Regions from separate parts of the Thauera sp. GDN1 genome, predicted to be linked through region 4. Evidence: predicted binding sites of a transcription regulator. Region 4 holds the regulator's gene; each other region holds the start of a gene.
What was found. Region 4 encodes LexA, which represses DNA repair genes until DNA is damaged. Its sites were predicted from a motif close to ACTGTATNTANATACAGT; they were not measured.
Positions count from the first base shown of each region.

Region 1: CKCBHOJB_RS01940 (ATP-dependent helicase) is a predicted target of LexA. The motif match lies at 2,195-2,212, and genes of this name have one in related genera.
Region 2: recA (recombinase RecA) is a predicted target of LexA. The motif match lies at 2,367-2,384, and genes of this name have one in related genera.
Region 3: CKCBHOJB_RS14625 (PA0069 family radical SAM protein) is a predicted target of LexA. The motif match lies at 1,946-1,963, and genes of this name have one in related genera.

Region 1 covers NZ_CP097870.1:435,239-438,694, reverse strand. Annotated here, with positions in the region: gene CKCBHOJB_RS01945 (DUF488 family protein) at 1-57, shown strand, start outside; gene CKCBHOJB_RS01940 (ATP-dependent helicase) at 64-2,193, opposite strand; gene CKCBHOJB_RS01935 (tetratricopeptide repeat protein) at 2,297-3,456, opposite strand, start outside.
Region 2 covers NZ_CP097870.1:3,521,750-3,525,205, reverse strand. Annotated here, with positions in the region: gene CKCBHOJB_RS16195 (RNA polymerase factor sigma-54) at 1-48, opposite strand, end outside; gene lptB (LPS export ABC transporter ATP-binding protein) at 70-792, opposite strand; gene recX (recombination regulator RecX) at 779-1,228, opposite strand; gene recA (recombinase RecA) at 1,245-2,282, opposite strand; gene CKCBHOJB_RS16175 (nicotinamide-nucleotide amidohydrolase family protein) at 2,477-2,974, opposite strand; gene CKCBHOJB_RS16170 (phosphatidylglycerophosphatase A) at 2,979-3,456, opposite strand, start outside.
Region 3 covers NZ_CP097870.1:3,171,136-3,174,591, reverse strand. Annotated here, with positions in the region: gene tldD (metalloprotease TldD) at 1-766, shown strand, start outside; gene CKCBHOJB_RS14625 (PA0069 family radical SAM protein) at 842-1,900, opposite strand; gene CKCBHOJB_RS14620 (hypothetical protein) at 2,009-2,191, opposite strand; gene CKCBHOJB_RS14615 (sigma 54-interacting transcriptional regulator) at 2,213-3,456, opposite strand, start outside.
Region 4 covers NZ_CP097870.1:2,166,957-2,170,412, forward strand. Annotated here, with positions in the region: gene CKCBHOJB_RS09950 (DNA polymerase Y family protein) at 1-774, opposite strand, end outside; gene imuA (translesion DNA synthesis-associated protein ImuA) at 790-1,545, opposite strand; gene lexA (transcriptional repressor LexA) at 1,586-2,194, opposite strand; gene CKCBHOJB_RS09965 (zinc-dependent alcohol dehydrogenase family protein) at 2,283-3,314, opposite strand.

The sequences.
Region 1 (3,456 bases), 1.7 Mb from region 4:
CACAACAACGCCGAGGCGCTTCGCATTTTGCTGGCCGCGCAAGACGAAGAGGGCTGAACCGGCTCACCGCCACATGTCGCGCATCTTCGCCGCGAGGTCGATCGCCGCCTGGCGCGAGGCCGGCGAGCCCTGGAGTTCGGGCGGCGGAGGCGGCCAGCCGATCTGCTCGAAGTTGCCGAGCAGGCGGTTGGGGATGAAGCGCGTACGCCCGGCATACACGTGGCGGTCGCCCATGCCCATCTGCTGGGTGACGTAGAAGCGCTGCGGCACGACGAGGTCGAGGTTGTCCCTGGCCCGCGTCATCGCCACGTACAGCAGCCGGCGCTCTTCCTCGATCTCGGCGCTGTTGCGGGTGGCGACGTCGGACGGGATGCAGCCATCGACCACGTTGAGCACGCTCACCGCGTTCCATTCCTGGCCCTTGGCGGAGTGGATGGTCGACAGGATCAGGTAGTCCTCGTCGAGCAGCGGCATGCCGGCCTCGCCGCTCGTGGCGCTGGGCGGGTCGAGGGTGAGCTCGGTGAGGAAGCGCTGGCGGCTGGGCGAGGACGCGGCGATGCGCGCGAGCTGCTGGACGTCGATCACGCGCACCGCGAAGTCGTCGTACAGGCGCGGCATCTGCGCCTCGTACCAGCGGCAGGCGAGCTCGAAATCCGCCGGCCAGGCGGGGCGTTCGGCCAGGCCATCGATCAGCGCGGCGAACTCGCGCCAGCCCGCGCGCGCCGCCTCCGGCACCGGTTGCTCATCCAGCAGCATGCAGCCCGCGGGCGCGGCGCAGACGTTGTCGAGCACGCGGCCGGCGGTCTTCGGGCCGATGCCGGCGAGCAGCTGGATGGCGCGGAAGCCGGAGATGCGGTCGCGCGGATTCTCCGCCCAGCGCAGCAGCGCGAGCACGTCCTTGACGTGGGCGGCCTCGAGGAAGCGGAGCCCGCCGAATTTCACGAACGGGATGTTGCGCCGGGTGAGCTCGATCTCCAGCCTGGCGCTGTGCGCCGAGGCGCGGAACAGCACCGCCTGCTGCTTGAGCTTGAGCCCCTCCTCGCGCCGCGCCAGCACGGTATCGACGACGAAAGCGGCCTGGTCGGCGTCGTCCTTGACCGAAACGATGCGCGGGCGCTGGGCGGATTCGCGCTCGGACCACAGGTTCTTGGTGAAGCGCTCGGCGGCGAGCGCGATCACCGCGTTGGCCGCGTCCAGGATGGGCCTGGTCGAGCGGTAGTTCTGCTCCAGGGTCACCACCCGCGCGGGCGGTTCGAAGGCGGCAGGAAAGTCGAGGATGTTGCGCACCGTCGCGCCGCGAAAGGCGTAGATCGACTGCGCGTCGTCGCCGACCACGGTCAGGCCGCGGCCGTCGGGCTTCATCGCCAGCAGGATGGCCGCCTGCAGCGCGTTGGTGTCCTGGTACTCGTCGACCAGCACGTGATCGAACAGGCCGCCGATCTCGGCGCCGAGTTCCGGCTCGGCCACCATCTGCGCCCAGTACAGCAGCAGGTCGTCGTAGTCGAGCACCTGCTGCGCCTGCTTGGCCTCGACGTAGGCGCGGAACAGGCGCTTGAGCGCGTCCGCCCACTCCGCGCACCACGGGAAACTCGCCTGCAGCAGTTCGGCGAGCGGGGCCTGGGTATTGACCGCCGCCGAGTAGATCGCCAGGCAGGTGCCCTTCTGCGGAAAGCGCTGCTTGGTCGCCGACAGGCCGAGCTCGTGGCGCACCAGGTTCATCAGGTCGGCCGAGTCCTCGCGGTCGTGGATCGTGAACCCGGGGTCGAGCCCGATCCGCCCCGCGTAGTCGCGCAGCAGGCGCGCGCCGATGGCATGGAAGGTGCCCGACCAGTGCAGCTCGGCCTGCGCCAGCCCCGGCCGGCTGGCGGCCGCCTGCGCCAGGATGCGCCTCACCCGCCGCCCCATCTCGTCCGCCGCACGCCGGGAGAAGGTCAGCAGCAGGATGCGCCCGGGATCGGCGCCGTGGGCGATCAGGTGGGCCACGCGGTGGGCCAGGGTGTTGGTCTTGCCCGAGCCGGCGCCGGCGATGACCAGCAGCGGCGGCGCCGGCTGCGGGGCGGTCGCCGCCCCCGCCGTGATCCCGTGCTCGACCGCCGCGCGCTGCGCCGGATTGAGGCGGGCGAGCGGGTCGGGAGCGAGACGGTCGGAGACTGCCGCAGAGGGTGCGGCAGCAGGAGAAGACGAAGGCGGCATGGCTGTAATTATATTCAGCCGATGCCGCCGACGATAGAGCAGGCGTCGGCCCCCTGGCCCGACCTCGCAGGCCGGCGCCGAAGTCCGGGCTGACGCGCCCGGCTCAGGCGGCCGCCCGCAGCGGCGCGGCGCGCTGCAGCAGCAGCCGGGTGAGCGGACTGTGCGGCCGGGCGTCGACGCGCTCGTTGCACAGCGCTAGGGCGAGCGCCTGCTGGCCGTCACGCAGCGCGGCCTCGATCAGCGTCAGGTCGAGCAGGCTGCGCTGCGCGTGGCTGCCGCCGAAGCGGTGGGCGATCTCGCGCACCTCGCGGATCAGGCGCACGGTCTCGGCGTAGCGGCCTTCGCCGAAGGCGCGCATCGCCCGCGTCAGCGGCTGGCCCACCTCGCGCGTGAAGGCGGCGTTGTCGCCCTCGCCCGCCATCGCCGCGCGCTGCGCCTCCAGCACCGTGTCGACCAGGTCGAAACGCCCCGCGCCGACGAAGGCCAGGGTCGCATGCACGTCGTTGAAGGCGTAGTTGCCGGCGGCCGCGAGCGGCGCCCAGTCCTCGGCGAGCTGCTGCCAGCGCGTGCCGACATCGATCCCGCGCAGGTGCAGGCGCCACAGCATCGCCGAGGCGTCGATCATGTCCAGGATCACGGTCGAGCGCTCGCCGCGGATCGGCCCGTCGTAGAGCGCCAGCACCTCGTCGATCTCGCCCAGCTCGAAGTGGTAGAGGGCGAGATGCCACCAGTTGTGCACGCGGAAGAAGCTGTCGGTGGACCACGCCGCGGGGTCGGCGCGCATCCAGTCGATGCCGTCATGCTCGCGGCCCTGCATCTCCATCACGTGCGCCACCGCGTGCTGGGCCCAGCCGTCACGCGGCTCGAGCTCGACCCCGGCACGGCCCTGCGCCTCGGCGCGGGCGTAGTCGCCGCACTCCTCGAGGCCGAAGGCGTGCATGCCGAGCAGGGCGTGGTAGCCCGGCATGCCGCGCGACCACGACGGCAGTGCGCGGGCGATGCGGTCGCGCAGCATGCGCGCGTTGCCGACGTAGAAGTCGAGCAGATGCCCGGCCTGCAGCGCGAGGGCGTCGCGCGGATGGTCGATCGCGACCTCCTCCAGCACGCGTGCGGCCTGGCGGAAGCGGCCCGCCACCAGCGCGCCGACCGCCTGCAGGTGGCCGCGCTCGCGCGCGTTCGCCGGCAGCCGGGCGGCGGCGGCGAGGCAGGCGCGCGCCACCGGGATGGCGGCCGGCTCGGTGCCGAGCAGGTGCAGCCAGGCCT
Region 2 (3,456 bases), 1.4 Mb from region 4:
CGTCAGCGTGAGGTGCTGGGAGAGCTTGAGCTGGAGGCTGGGCTTCATCGCGATTTTCGGTGCGCGCCCTCAGAGGCGGAAGTGTTCGCCGAGATAGACCTGGCGCACGCGCTCGTTCTCGATGATCTCGCCGGGCTGGCCGCTGGCCAGCACGCGGCCCTCGCTGATGATGTAGGCGCGGTCGCAGATGCCGAGCGTCTCGCGCACGTTGTGGTCGGTGATCAGCACGCCGATGCCGCGTTCCTTCAGGAAGCGGATGATCTTCTGGATGTCGATCACCGCGATCGGGTCGACACCGGCGAAGGGTTCGTCGAGCAGGATCAGGCGCGGATCGGTGGCCAGCGCGCGGGCGATCTCGCAGCGCCGGCGCTCGCCGCCCGACAGCGAGATGGCGGTGTTGTTGCGCAGGTGGTGGATGCCGAGCTCGTGCAGCAGCTCGTCCAGGCGCTCGCCGACCTGGCGCTTGTCGAGGCCCTGCAGCTCGAGCACGGCCTGGATGTTCTCGGCCACGGTGAGCTTGCGGAACACGCTCATTTCCTGCGGCAGGTAGGACAGGCCCAGGCGCGCGCGGGCGTGGATCGGCAGGTGGGTCAGGTCCTTGCCGTCGAGGCCGATCTGGCCGCCGTCGGCACGCACCAGGCCGACGATCATGTAGAAGCAGGTGGTCTTGCCGGCGCCATTGGGGCCGAGCAGGCCGACGACCTCGCCCGAGCCCACCTCGAAGCCGACGTCGTGCACCACGGTGCGCGCCTTGTAGCGTTTTTGGAGGCCGGCGACCTTAAGCAGACTCATCGTAGGGCTCTTTCAGCAGCTTGCGGATCAGGTCGGGCGCGAAGCCGCGGGTTTGCAGGAAGCGCGCCTGGCGCGCCCATTCGCGGGCATCGGCCGGCGGCGTGGAAAAACGGCCGCGCAGCACGGCACGGGCGCGCTCCGCTTCCGATTCTACGCACTCGGTGGCGAGAGCCTCGTCGATCAGGTCACGGTCGATGCCGCGGCGGGCGAGTTCGCTGCGTAGGCGGCCGCTGCCGAAGCGCGCCGCCTTGCCGCGCACGAAGGCCTCGGCGTAGCGGCTGTCGGACTGCAGGCCGAGCTCGCCCATGCGTTCGATGACCGCCTCGATCTCCTCGGCGTCGCCATGGGCGGCGAGCTTCTTCGCCAGCTCGGCGCGCGAATGGTCGCGCCGGGCGAGATGGCGAAGGGCGCGTTCACGCAGGCTCGGTTCGCCCATGCTCGACGTCCGGCGCTCAGGCCTCGGCGGATGCCGGGGTGGTCGGCGCCGCAGCCGCCAGTTCGGGCAGGCCGACGGCGACGCGCACCTTGTTCTCGATCTCGCGCGCCAGCGCCGGGTTGTTGCGCAGGAACTCGCGCGAGTTGTCCTTGCCCTGGCCGATCTTGTCGCCCTGGTAGGCGTACCAGGCGCCCGACTTGTCGACGATCTTGTGCTCGACGCCGAGGTCGATGATCTCGCCCTCGCGCGAGATGCCCTCGCCGTACAGGATGTCGAAGTGCGCCTCCTTGAACGGCGGCGAGACCTTGTTCTTGACCACCTTGACGCGGGTCTCGGAGCCGACCACCTCGTCGCCCTTCTTGATCGTGCCGGTGCGGCGGATGTCCATGCGCACCGAGGCGTAGAACTTGAGCGCGTTGCCGCCGGTGGTGGTCTCGGGGCTGCCGAACATCACGCCGATCTTCATGCGGATCTGGTTGATGAAGATGACGAGGGTGTTGGTGCGCTTGATGTTGGCGGTGAGCTTGCGCAGCGCCTGCGACATCAGGCGCGCCTGCAGGCCGGGGAGCTGGTCGCCCATCTCGCCCTCGATCTCGGCCTTGGGCGTCAGCGCGGCGACCGAGTCGATGACGACGATGTCCACGCCGCCCGAACGCACCAGCATGTCGGCGATCTCGAGCGCCTGTTCGCCGGTATCGGGCTGCGAGATCAGCAGGTCCTCGATGTTGACGCCAAGCTTTTCGGCATAGCCGACGTCGAGCGCGTGCTCGGCATCGATGAAGGCCGCGGTGCCGCCGAGCTTCTGCATCTCGGCGATGACCTGCAGCGTCAGCGTGGTCTTGCCGGACGATTCCGGGCCGTAGATCTCGACCACCCGGCCGCGCGGCAGGCCGCCGAGGCCGAGCGCGATGTCGAGTCCGAGCGAGCCGGTGGAGACGGTCTGGATGTCACGTTCGACGTTGCCGTCGCCCATGCGCATGATCGATCCCTTGCCGAACTGCTTCTCGATCTGGGAGAGCGCGGCGGCGAGGGCTTTGGCCTTGTTGTCGTCCATGGGAGTGGGTCCTGTAGGTTGAGCTGATTATGGCACAAAGATTGCAGGCGTGCGGCCCGCCTCGTGCATGGCGCCAGTTTAATGCCTGTATGGATTTACAGACAATGACTTTTCGTCCCGCGCCGTGATGCGCGGACGCCGGCGTGCCGTATTAATGCCAAAGGAATAGTTGCGGCGCAAGTGGCCCTGTGCGCTCAGGGTTCCCGCGCTGCCAGCTGCAGGATGCCGTCGAGCGCGCGGACCACGGTCTGGCGGCGGACCGCCGCGCGGTCGCCGGCGAAATGCACGGTCAGGCAGCGGGTGGGTGCCGTCTTCGCGGCCCAGCCGATGCACACCATGCCGACGGGCTTGGCGGGGGAGCCCCCGCTCGGCCCGGCGACGCCGGACACCGCGACCGCCACGTCGGCGAGGCTGCGTGCGAGCGCGCCCTCGGCCATCTCGCCCACGGTGGCCTCGCTGACCGCGCCGTGCGTGGCCAGCGTGTGCGCGGACACGCCGAGCATGTCCATCTTGGCTGCGTTGGAGTAGGTGACGAAGCCGCGGTCGAACCACGCCGAGCTGCCGCCGATCGCGGTGACCGCCTCGGCGATCCAGCCGCCGGTGCAGGACTCCGCGCTCGCCAGCTGCCAGCCGCGCGCCGCCAGGGCCTCGCCGACGCGGCGGGCGAGGGTTTCGAGTTCCGAGTCCATCATGGCCTCAGCTGCCGAACAGGGCGACCAGGATGGCGAGCGCCAGCAGGGTGTAGCCGGCGGCGACCAGGTCGTCGAACATCACCCCGAAGCCGCCCTTGAAGCTGCGGTCGGCCCAGCGCACCGGCGGCGGCTTGACGATGTCGAAGAAGCGGAACAGCGCCACCGCCACCGCCTGCCACAGCAGCGTGGTCGGCGTGAACAGCAGCACCAGCCAGGTCGCCACCATCTCGTCCCAGACGATGCCGCCATGGTCGGGCACGCCCAGCGCCCGCCCGGTGCGGTCGGCCGCCAGCACGCCGGCGACGAACAGGCTGGCGAGCAGGGCGAGGAAGACGAACTCGGACAGCGGGGTGCGGATCAGCGGATACAGCGCCCAGGCCAGCAGCGTGCCCATGGTGCCCGGCGCCCACGGCGACAGGCCGGAACCGAAGCCCAGGGAGATGAAATGGGCGGGGTGACTCATCATCAGGCGGGCGGTGGGG
Region 3 (3,456 bases), 1.0 Mb from region 4:
GCGCGAGGCGGTGCACCAGGCGCGCGTCAATCTCGGCGCCGATCCGGCGCCGGCGGGCACCATGCCGGTGGTGCTCGGCCCCGGCTGGCCGGGCATCCTGCTGCACGAGGCGATCGGCCACGGCCTGGAGGGCGACTTCAACCGCAAGGGCAGCTCGGCCTTCTCCGGGCGCATCGGCCAGCAGGTGGCGGCGAAAGGCGTCACCGTGGTCGATGACGGCACCCTGCAGGACCGCCGCGGCTCGCTCTCCATCGACGACGAGGGCAACCCGACCGAGCGCACCGTGCTGATCGAGGACGGCGTCCTCACCGGCTACATGCAGGACATGATGAACGCGCGCCTGATGGGCATGCCGCTGACCGGCAACGGCCGCCGCGAATCCTTCGCCCACCTGCCGCTGCCGCGCATGACCAATACCTACATGCTCAATGGCGACAAGGACCCGGAGGAGATCATCAAGTCGGTGAAGAAGGGTTTGTACGCGGCGAACTTCGGCGGCGGTCAGGTGGACATCACCTCCGGCAAGTTCGTGTTCTCCACCGCCGAGGCCTACCTGATCGAAGACGGCAAGGTCACCCGCCCGGTCAAGGGCGCGACCCTGATCGGCAACGGTCCGGACGCGCTGACCAAGGTGAAGATGATCGGCAACGACATGCGCCTCGATCCCGGCGTCGGCACCTGTGGCAAGGACGGCCAGAGCGTGCCGGTGGGCGTCGGCCAGCCGACGCTGCGCATCGACGGGCTCACGGTGGGCGGCACCGCCTGACGGGCAGGCGCCGCATCCCCGGCTGGGTGCACGGGCGCGGCGCAAGCCGCCAGCGCTCGCCTGGCCGCAGCGCGCTCAGAACAGCGCGAGCTGCGGCCCGTCCGGGCGTGGCGGGCGGAACAGCGTGGTGTCGAGCCCGCGCCGCATCCGCCCCATCCCCAGCCTGGCCTGCAGCCGGCGCATGCGCTGGCTGTAGAGCTGGGCGATGACGCCCTCGCCGCGCATGCGGTGGCCGAAGCGCGGGTCGTTGGCCTTGCCGCCGCGCAGCTCGGCGATGCGGCTCATGACGCGCGCGGCGCGCGCCGGGAAATGGGTCGCCAGCCACTCCTCGAACAGCCCGGCGAGCTCCTGCGGCAGGCGCAGCAGCACATAGCCGGCGCTGCGCGCGCCGGCCGCGTGTGCGGCCTCCACCACCGCCTCCATCTCGTGATCGTTGAGCGCCGGGATCAGCGGCGCGAACAGCACGCCCACCGGCACGCCCGCCTCGTGCACGCGGCGCAGGGTCTCCAGTCGCCGTGCCGGGCGGGCGGCGCGCGGTTCCAGACGGCGGGCGAGGGCGTCATCCAGCGTCGTCACCGAGATCGTCACCTCGACCAGATCCTCGCGTGCCAGCTCGGCGAGCAGGTCGAGGTCGCGCTCGATCAGCGCCGACTTGGTGATCAGGCTCACCGGGTGGCGGGTCTCGAGCAGCACCTCGAGGAGCTGGCGGGTGAGGCCGGTATGGCGCTCGACCGGTTGCCAGGCATCGGTGTTCATGCCGAGGGCGATCGGTGCGCAGCGGTAGCCGGGCGCAGCGAGTTCCTTGCGCAGCAGGACGGCGGCGTCGGGCTTCCAGAACAGCCTGGTCTCGAAATCCAGCCCTGGGGAAAGATCCAGATAGGCGTGGCTGGGGCGCGCGAAGCAGTAGATGCAGCCGTGCTCGCAGCCGCGGTAGGGGTTGATCGAGCGGTCGAAGGGGACGTCGGGCGAGCTGTTGTAGCTGATGACGCTGCGCGCGTTGTCGATGAAGAGCTGGGTGCGCAGCGGTTGTCCGGCGTCGTCGCCTTCAGTCTGCCAGCCGTCGTCGAAGGCTTCGCGACGGTGATCGAGGTAGCGCGCGCCGGGGCGCGACGCACTGCCGCGGCCGCGCGGCAAGTCGAACGCCGGGTACCGTTCGGCGCTGCCAGGAAGAATTGAATAGCTGTTTTTATATACAGTCACGAGGCGAAGTTTCCGCCTCGTGACCGGGGCCGTCAAGCGTGTTCAGGTCTGCGCCGGCTTGTCCTTGCGCTGGTCCGGGGTGGCGGTGGCCGGATTGTCGCTGCTGCAGGCAGCGATGTCGAGGCGGGGCCCGTCGACGAGGCGGGCGGCCTGGGCCGGGGTGGCGATCGAATAGGCCACCGCGGTGGTGGCGAGGATGGCGGCGATGGTCTGGCGCTTGATCATGTCTGGCTCCTTCGGGATTCGTCATTGTTCGACATCGGGCCCGTCGCCACGGAAATGCTCGGGCGTCAGGCCGTGCCGGCGCAGCAGGCGGTAGAACTCGGTGCGATTGCGTTCTGCCAGTCGTGCAGCGTCGGAGACATTACCCGCAGTAAGTTTCAATAGCTGTATCAGGTAGTTTCGTTCGAAGCGCCGCTTTGCCTCCGCATACCCCAGGGCCTCGATCGGCTTCACGCGCAGCGCACGTGCGACCAGCGCCCGCGGGATCAGCGGGGTGGTCGCGAGCGCGCACACCTGTTCGACCACGTTCTGCAGCTGGCGCACGTTGCCCGGCCAGGCCGCGGTGGCGAGCGCCTCCAGCGCGTCGGGCGCGAAGCCGGACAGGCGCTTGCCGTACTTGCGTGCCAGCTCGCGCAGGAAGTGCTCGGCCAGCAGCGGGATGTCCTCGCGGCGTTCGCCCAGGGTCGGCAGTTCGAGGCTGACGACGTTGATGCGGTAGTAGAGGTCCTCGCGGAACTGGCCGGCGGCGAGCGCGGCATCGAGGTCGCGATGGGTGGCGGACAGGAGGCGCAGGTCGACCGCTTCCGCATGCGTGGCGCCGACCGGGCGCACCGCGCGCTCCTGCAGCACGCGCAGCAGCTTGACCTGCAGCGCCGGCGGCATGTCGCCGATCTCGTCGAGGAACAGGGTGCCGCCGTGTGCGGCCTGGATCAGGCCGGTGTGGGCGCTGGTGGCGCCGGTGAAGGCGCCGCGCACGTGGCCGAAGAGCTCGGATTCGAGCAGCGGCTCGGGGATGGCGCCGCAGTTGATGGCGACGAAGGGGGCGGCGGCACGCGGGCTGGCGAGGTGGATCGCGCGCGCCAGCAGCTCCTTGCCGGTGCCGCTGTCGCCGCGGATCAGCACGCTCGCGTCCGACGCCGCGACCAGGCGCGCCTCGTCGAGCACGGCGTGCATCAGCGTGCTGCGGCTGATGATGCCGGCGCGCCAGGCAGGGTCGCCGGCGGCCGGCGGCGCCGCGTCCGCCGTGCCCAGCTGCAGGATCTGCTCGATGCGCTGGGTCAGGCTGTGGCCGTCGAAGGGCTTGGTCAGATAGCCGGCGACGCCGCGCGAGGTGGCCTCGACCGCGTCCGGGATGGTGCCGTGGGCGGTGAGCAGGATCACCGGCAGCGCCGGATGCTGGTGGCGGATGTCCTCGAACAGCGCCAGACCGTCGCCATCGGGCAGGCGCACGTCGCTGAGTACCAGATCGAAGCGCTCGACGCCGAGCC
Region 4 (3,456 bases):
GGGCCGGGGATCGGCGATGTCGCCGCAGGCGCGGGCCAGCGTGCGGCCGGCGGCCTGGGCCTGGCGGCGGGCGAGGCCGGCGGCCGGCAGGCGGCGGACCTCGCCCAGCGTGCGCAGCCCGAGGCCGGCGAGCAGTTCCAGCGTGGGCGCATCGCAACTGCCGTCGTCGCCCAGCAGTTCCAGCGGCAGGTGGTCGATCATCGTCTGCCAGTCACGTTGTGGAAGGGCGCCGGGGGCAGCGGAAGGCGCGGTCGGCTGCCAGCGGGCGGGCGGCGTGTCGCCGGACTCTTCATGCGCCTCGCTTCCGGCATCCATGCCCAGCCCGGCGCGGGCGAACCAGCGTGCCGCCAGCGGGGTGGGCGCGCAGGCGGTGCGGGCTGCGAAGCCCAGTTCATCCAGACCGTCCCGCACCGCCCGTTCGATCCGCTCGGCGCCGCCGAACAGGCGCAGGCAGGAGGAAATCTCCAGCAGCACCGCATCGGGGGGAGACAGGCTGATGCGCGGGCTGAAGCGCCCCGCCCAGATGGCGATTTCGGCGAGGGCTTCGGCCTCACGATCCGGGTCGCGCGTCCTCAGTTGCAACTCGGGCAGCAGGGCGAGCGCGCTGGCGCCGCGTTGCCCGCAATGGACGCCGGCCGCCTCGGCATCGGGGGTTGCCGCGAGGACCGTCGCCCGTGGCGGCGGGGCGATGATCGCAAGTGGCGCAGGGGCCTGCGCGCCGCGGGTGAAGACCTGCAGCGCCAGGACCGGGAGATGGATGGCGAGCCAGAGCATGGCGGCAATGTGGCGTCAGCGTGTCCGGTCGCCGACAACGCCAAGCATGCCGACGACGCCCTGCGGATTCCCGGCTTCGGACAGCGTCTGTTCCCCTGCGCGCACGTCGAGCAGCAGGGGGCGTGCTGCCGGCGGGCCGCGCCGCTTCAGGATGCGCACCTCGAGCTGTGCGCTGCGCGCGCTGAGCATCAGGCGCAATGGCGCGGGCGAGGGCTGGCCCGCGACCGCGTCGGGGCGGAACAGGAAGAGCGGCGTGGCGCTCTCCTCGGCCGCAAGCTGCAGGCGGCGCAGGCCGGTGTTGTCGATCCGCGGCATCCAGGCCAGGACGGCCGAACAGCTGCCCGAGACGGCAGCCTGGCGCGCGGCCCACAGCAGGGCGTGCGGATGCTCGGGACGCACGATGAGCAGGCGGGCCAGCGGCACGCCGGCGCGGGCCAGCGCCGGGGCATAGGGCAGCAGCGGCGGTGCCAGCCAGACGATCCATTGCTCGGGGGGAGTGCGCCCGAGCAATGGCAGCAGCAGCGACAGTTCGCCCACCCCGGGGCGTTCGAGCAGCAGTTCGATCAGGGCGCCGGCCGGCCAGCCGCCACCGGGCAGTTCCGCGTCGAGTGCGCTGAAGCCGGTCGGCAGCACTGCGCCCGGACGCTGCGCGAAACGGTCGGCCTGCCATATGCGGCCGGCGGGCAGGCCGGCCAGGAAAGAGTGCCGAGGGTCGATGTCGGGCGTGTCATGCCGGACATCGTCGGCGATGCGGAGCGCGGAGGTGGCCATGAGGAAGCGGCATGAGCCGGTGGCCCGGGCGACGGTGCGCTCAGTGGTCCTTGCGGATCAGGCCGACCATCACGCCCTCGATCACCACCGGGGCGCGCCGGGTGTCGACGACGATGGGTTCGTAATCGGGGTTGGCCGGCAGCAGCTCGACCACCGTGCCCTTGCGCTGCAGGGTCTTCACGGTGACGTCGTCGTCGATGCGGGCGACCACGATCTGGCCGTTGCGCGCCTCGGTGCTGCGATGCACCGCGATCAGGTCGCCGTCGAGGATGCCGGCGTCGCGCATGCTCATGCCGCGCACCCGCAGCAGGTAGTCTGCCCTGGGCGAGAACAGCGCGGGGTCGAGCTGGTAGCGTGCCTCGACGTGTTCGGCGGCGAGGATCGGGCTGCCCGCGGCGACGCGGCCGACCAGCGGCAGGCCGAGCGCCTCGGCCAGGCGGATGCCGCGCGCGCGGCCTTCCTCGAGCAGGATCGCGCCCTTGGCGGCGAGCGCGCGCAGATGGGTTTCGGCGGCGTTCGGCGAGCGGAAGCCGAACGCGGTGCACACCTCGGCGCGCGTCGGCGGGCGGCCTTCGGATTCGACGGTGGCGCGGATGAAGTCGAGGATTTCCTGCTGGCGTGCGGTAAGGGATTCGCTACGGGCGCTCATGACGGCCTCCATGGGATGGCTGTAATTTTAAACAGTTATTCGTCGAGAGCAAGCACCCGTGCCCGGCAGGAGCGGTTTGGTGACCTCCTCAGGGCAGCAGCACCGCGGCGCCCTGCAGTGCGCCGCGGCGCAGGCGTTCGAGGGCGTCGTTGGCCGCCTCGAGGGCGAAGCGGGTGACTTCGGTACGCACCGGCACCTTCGGCGCGAGGGCGAGGAATTCCTCGCCGTCCCGGCGGGTCAGGTTGGCGACCGAGACGATGCGGCGCTCGCCCCACAGGATGCTGTACGGAAAGCTCGGGATGTCGCTCATGTGGATCCCCGCGCATACCACCGTGCCGCCCTTTGCGGTGGCGCGCAGCGCGGCGGGGACGAGCTCGCCGGCGGGCGCGAAGATCAGCGCCGCTTCAAGCGCTTGGGGCGGGCATTCGTCGCCCGCGCCCACCCAGCACGCGCCGAGCTGGCGGGCGAAGGCCTGGCTCTCGGCATCCCCCTTGCGGGTGAAGGCATGGACCTCGCGTCCCTGCCATGCGGCGACCTGGGCGATGATGTGGGCGGCGGCGCCGAAACCGTAGAGTCCGATCCTGCGCGCATCGCCCGCCATCGCCAGCGCGCGGTAACCGATCAGCCCGGCGCACAGCAGCGGCGCGGCTTCGGCGGCGTCCAGCGCCTCGGCCATTGGGAAGCAGTAGCGCGCATCGGCCACCGTGTATTGCGCATAGCCGCCGTGGATCTGGTAGCCGGTGAAGCGCGCGCTGTCGCACAGGTTCTCGCGATGGCTGGCGCAGAAACCGCAGTGGCCGCAGGTCCAGCCCAGCCAGGGGACGCCCATGCGCTGACCGTGTCTGACGCCGTTCACGCCCGGGCCGACGTCGACCACCCGACCGACGATCTCGTGTCCGGGAATCATCGGCAGCACCGGATCGGGCAACTCGCCGTCGACGAGGTGGAGATCGGTGCGGCACACGCCGCAGGCTTCGACCCGCAGCAGGACCTGGCCTGCGGCCGGACGGGGGACGGGCAGCTCGCGCAGTTGCAGGGGGGTGCCGGGGCGCTCGAGCACCATGGCGCGCATGGTGGCGGGGTGTGCGTGCTGCTGCGGGGGGTGAAGGGGCCTGGTCATGGGTGTCGCTCACTATGGTCCGACGACGAAGCATTGCGCCAATGATGCACTGCGTCTTGAGCCATCGCCCGATCTGGGCTATTGGTTCATGACGGTGTCGGCTGGCGGCACCCGATCGTCCGACACAAGCCAGGGAGAAAGG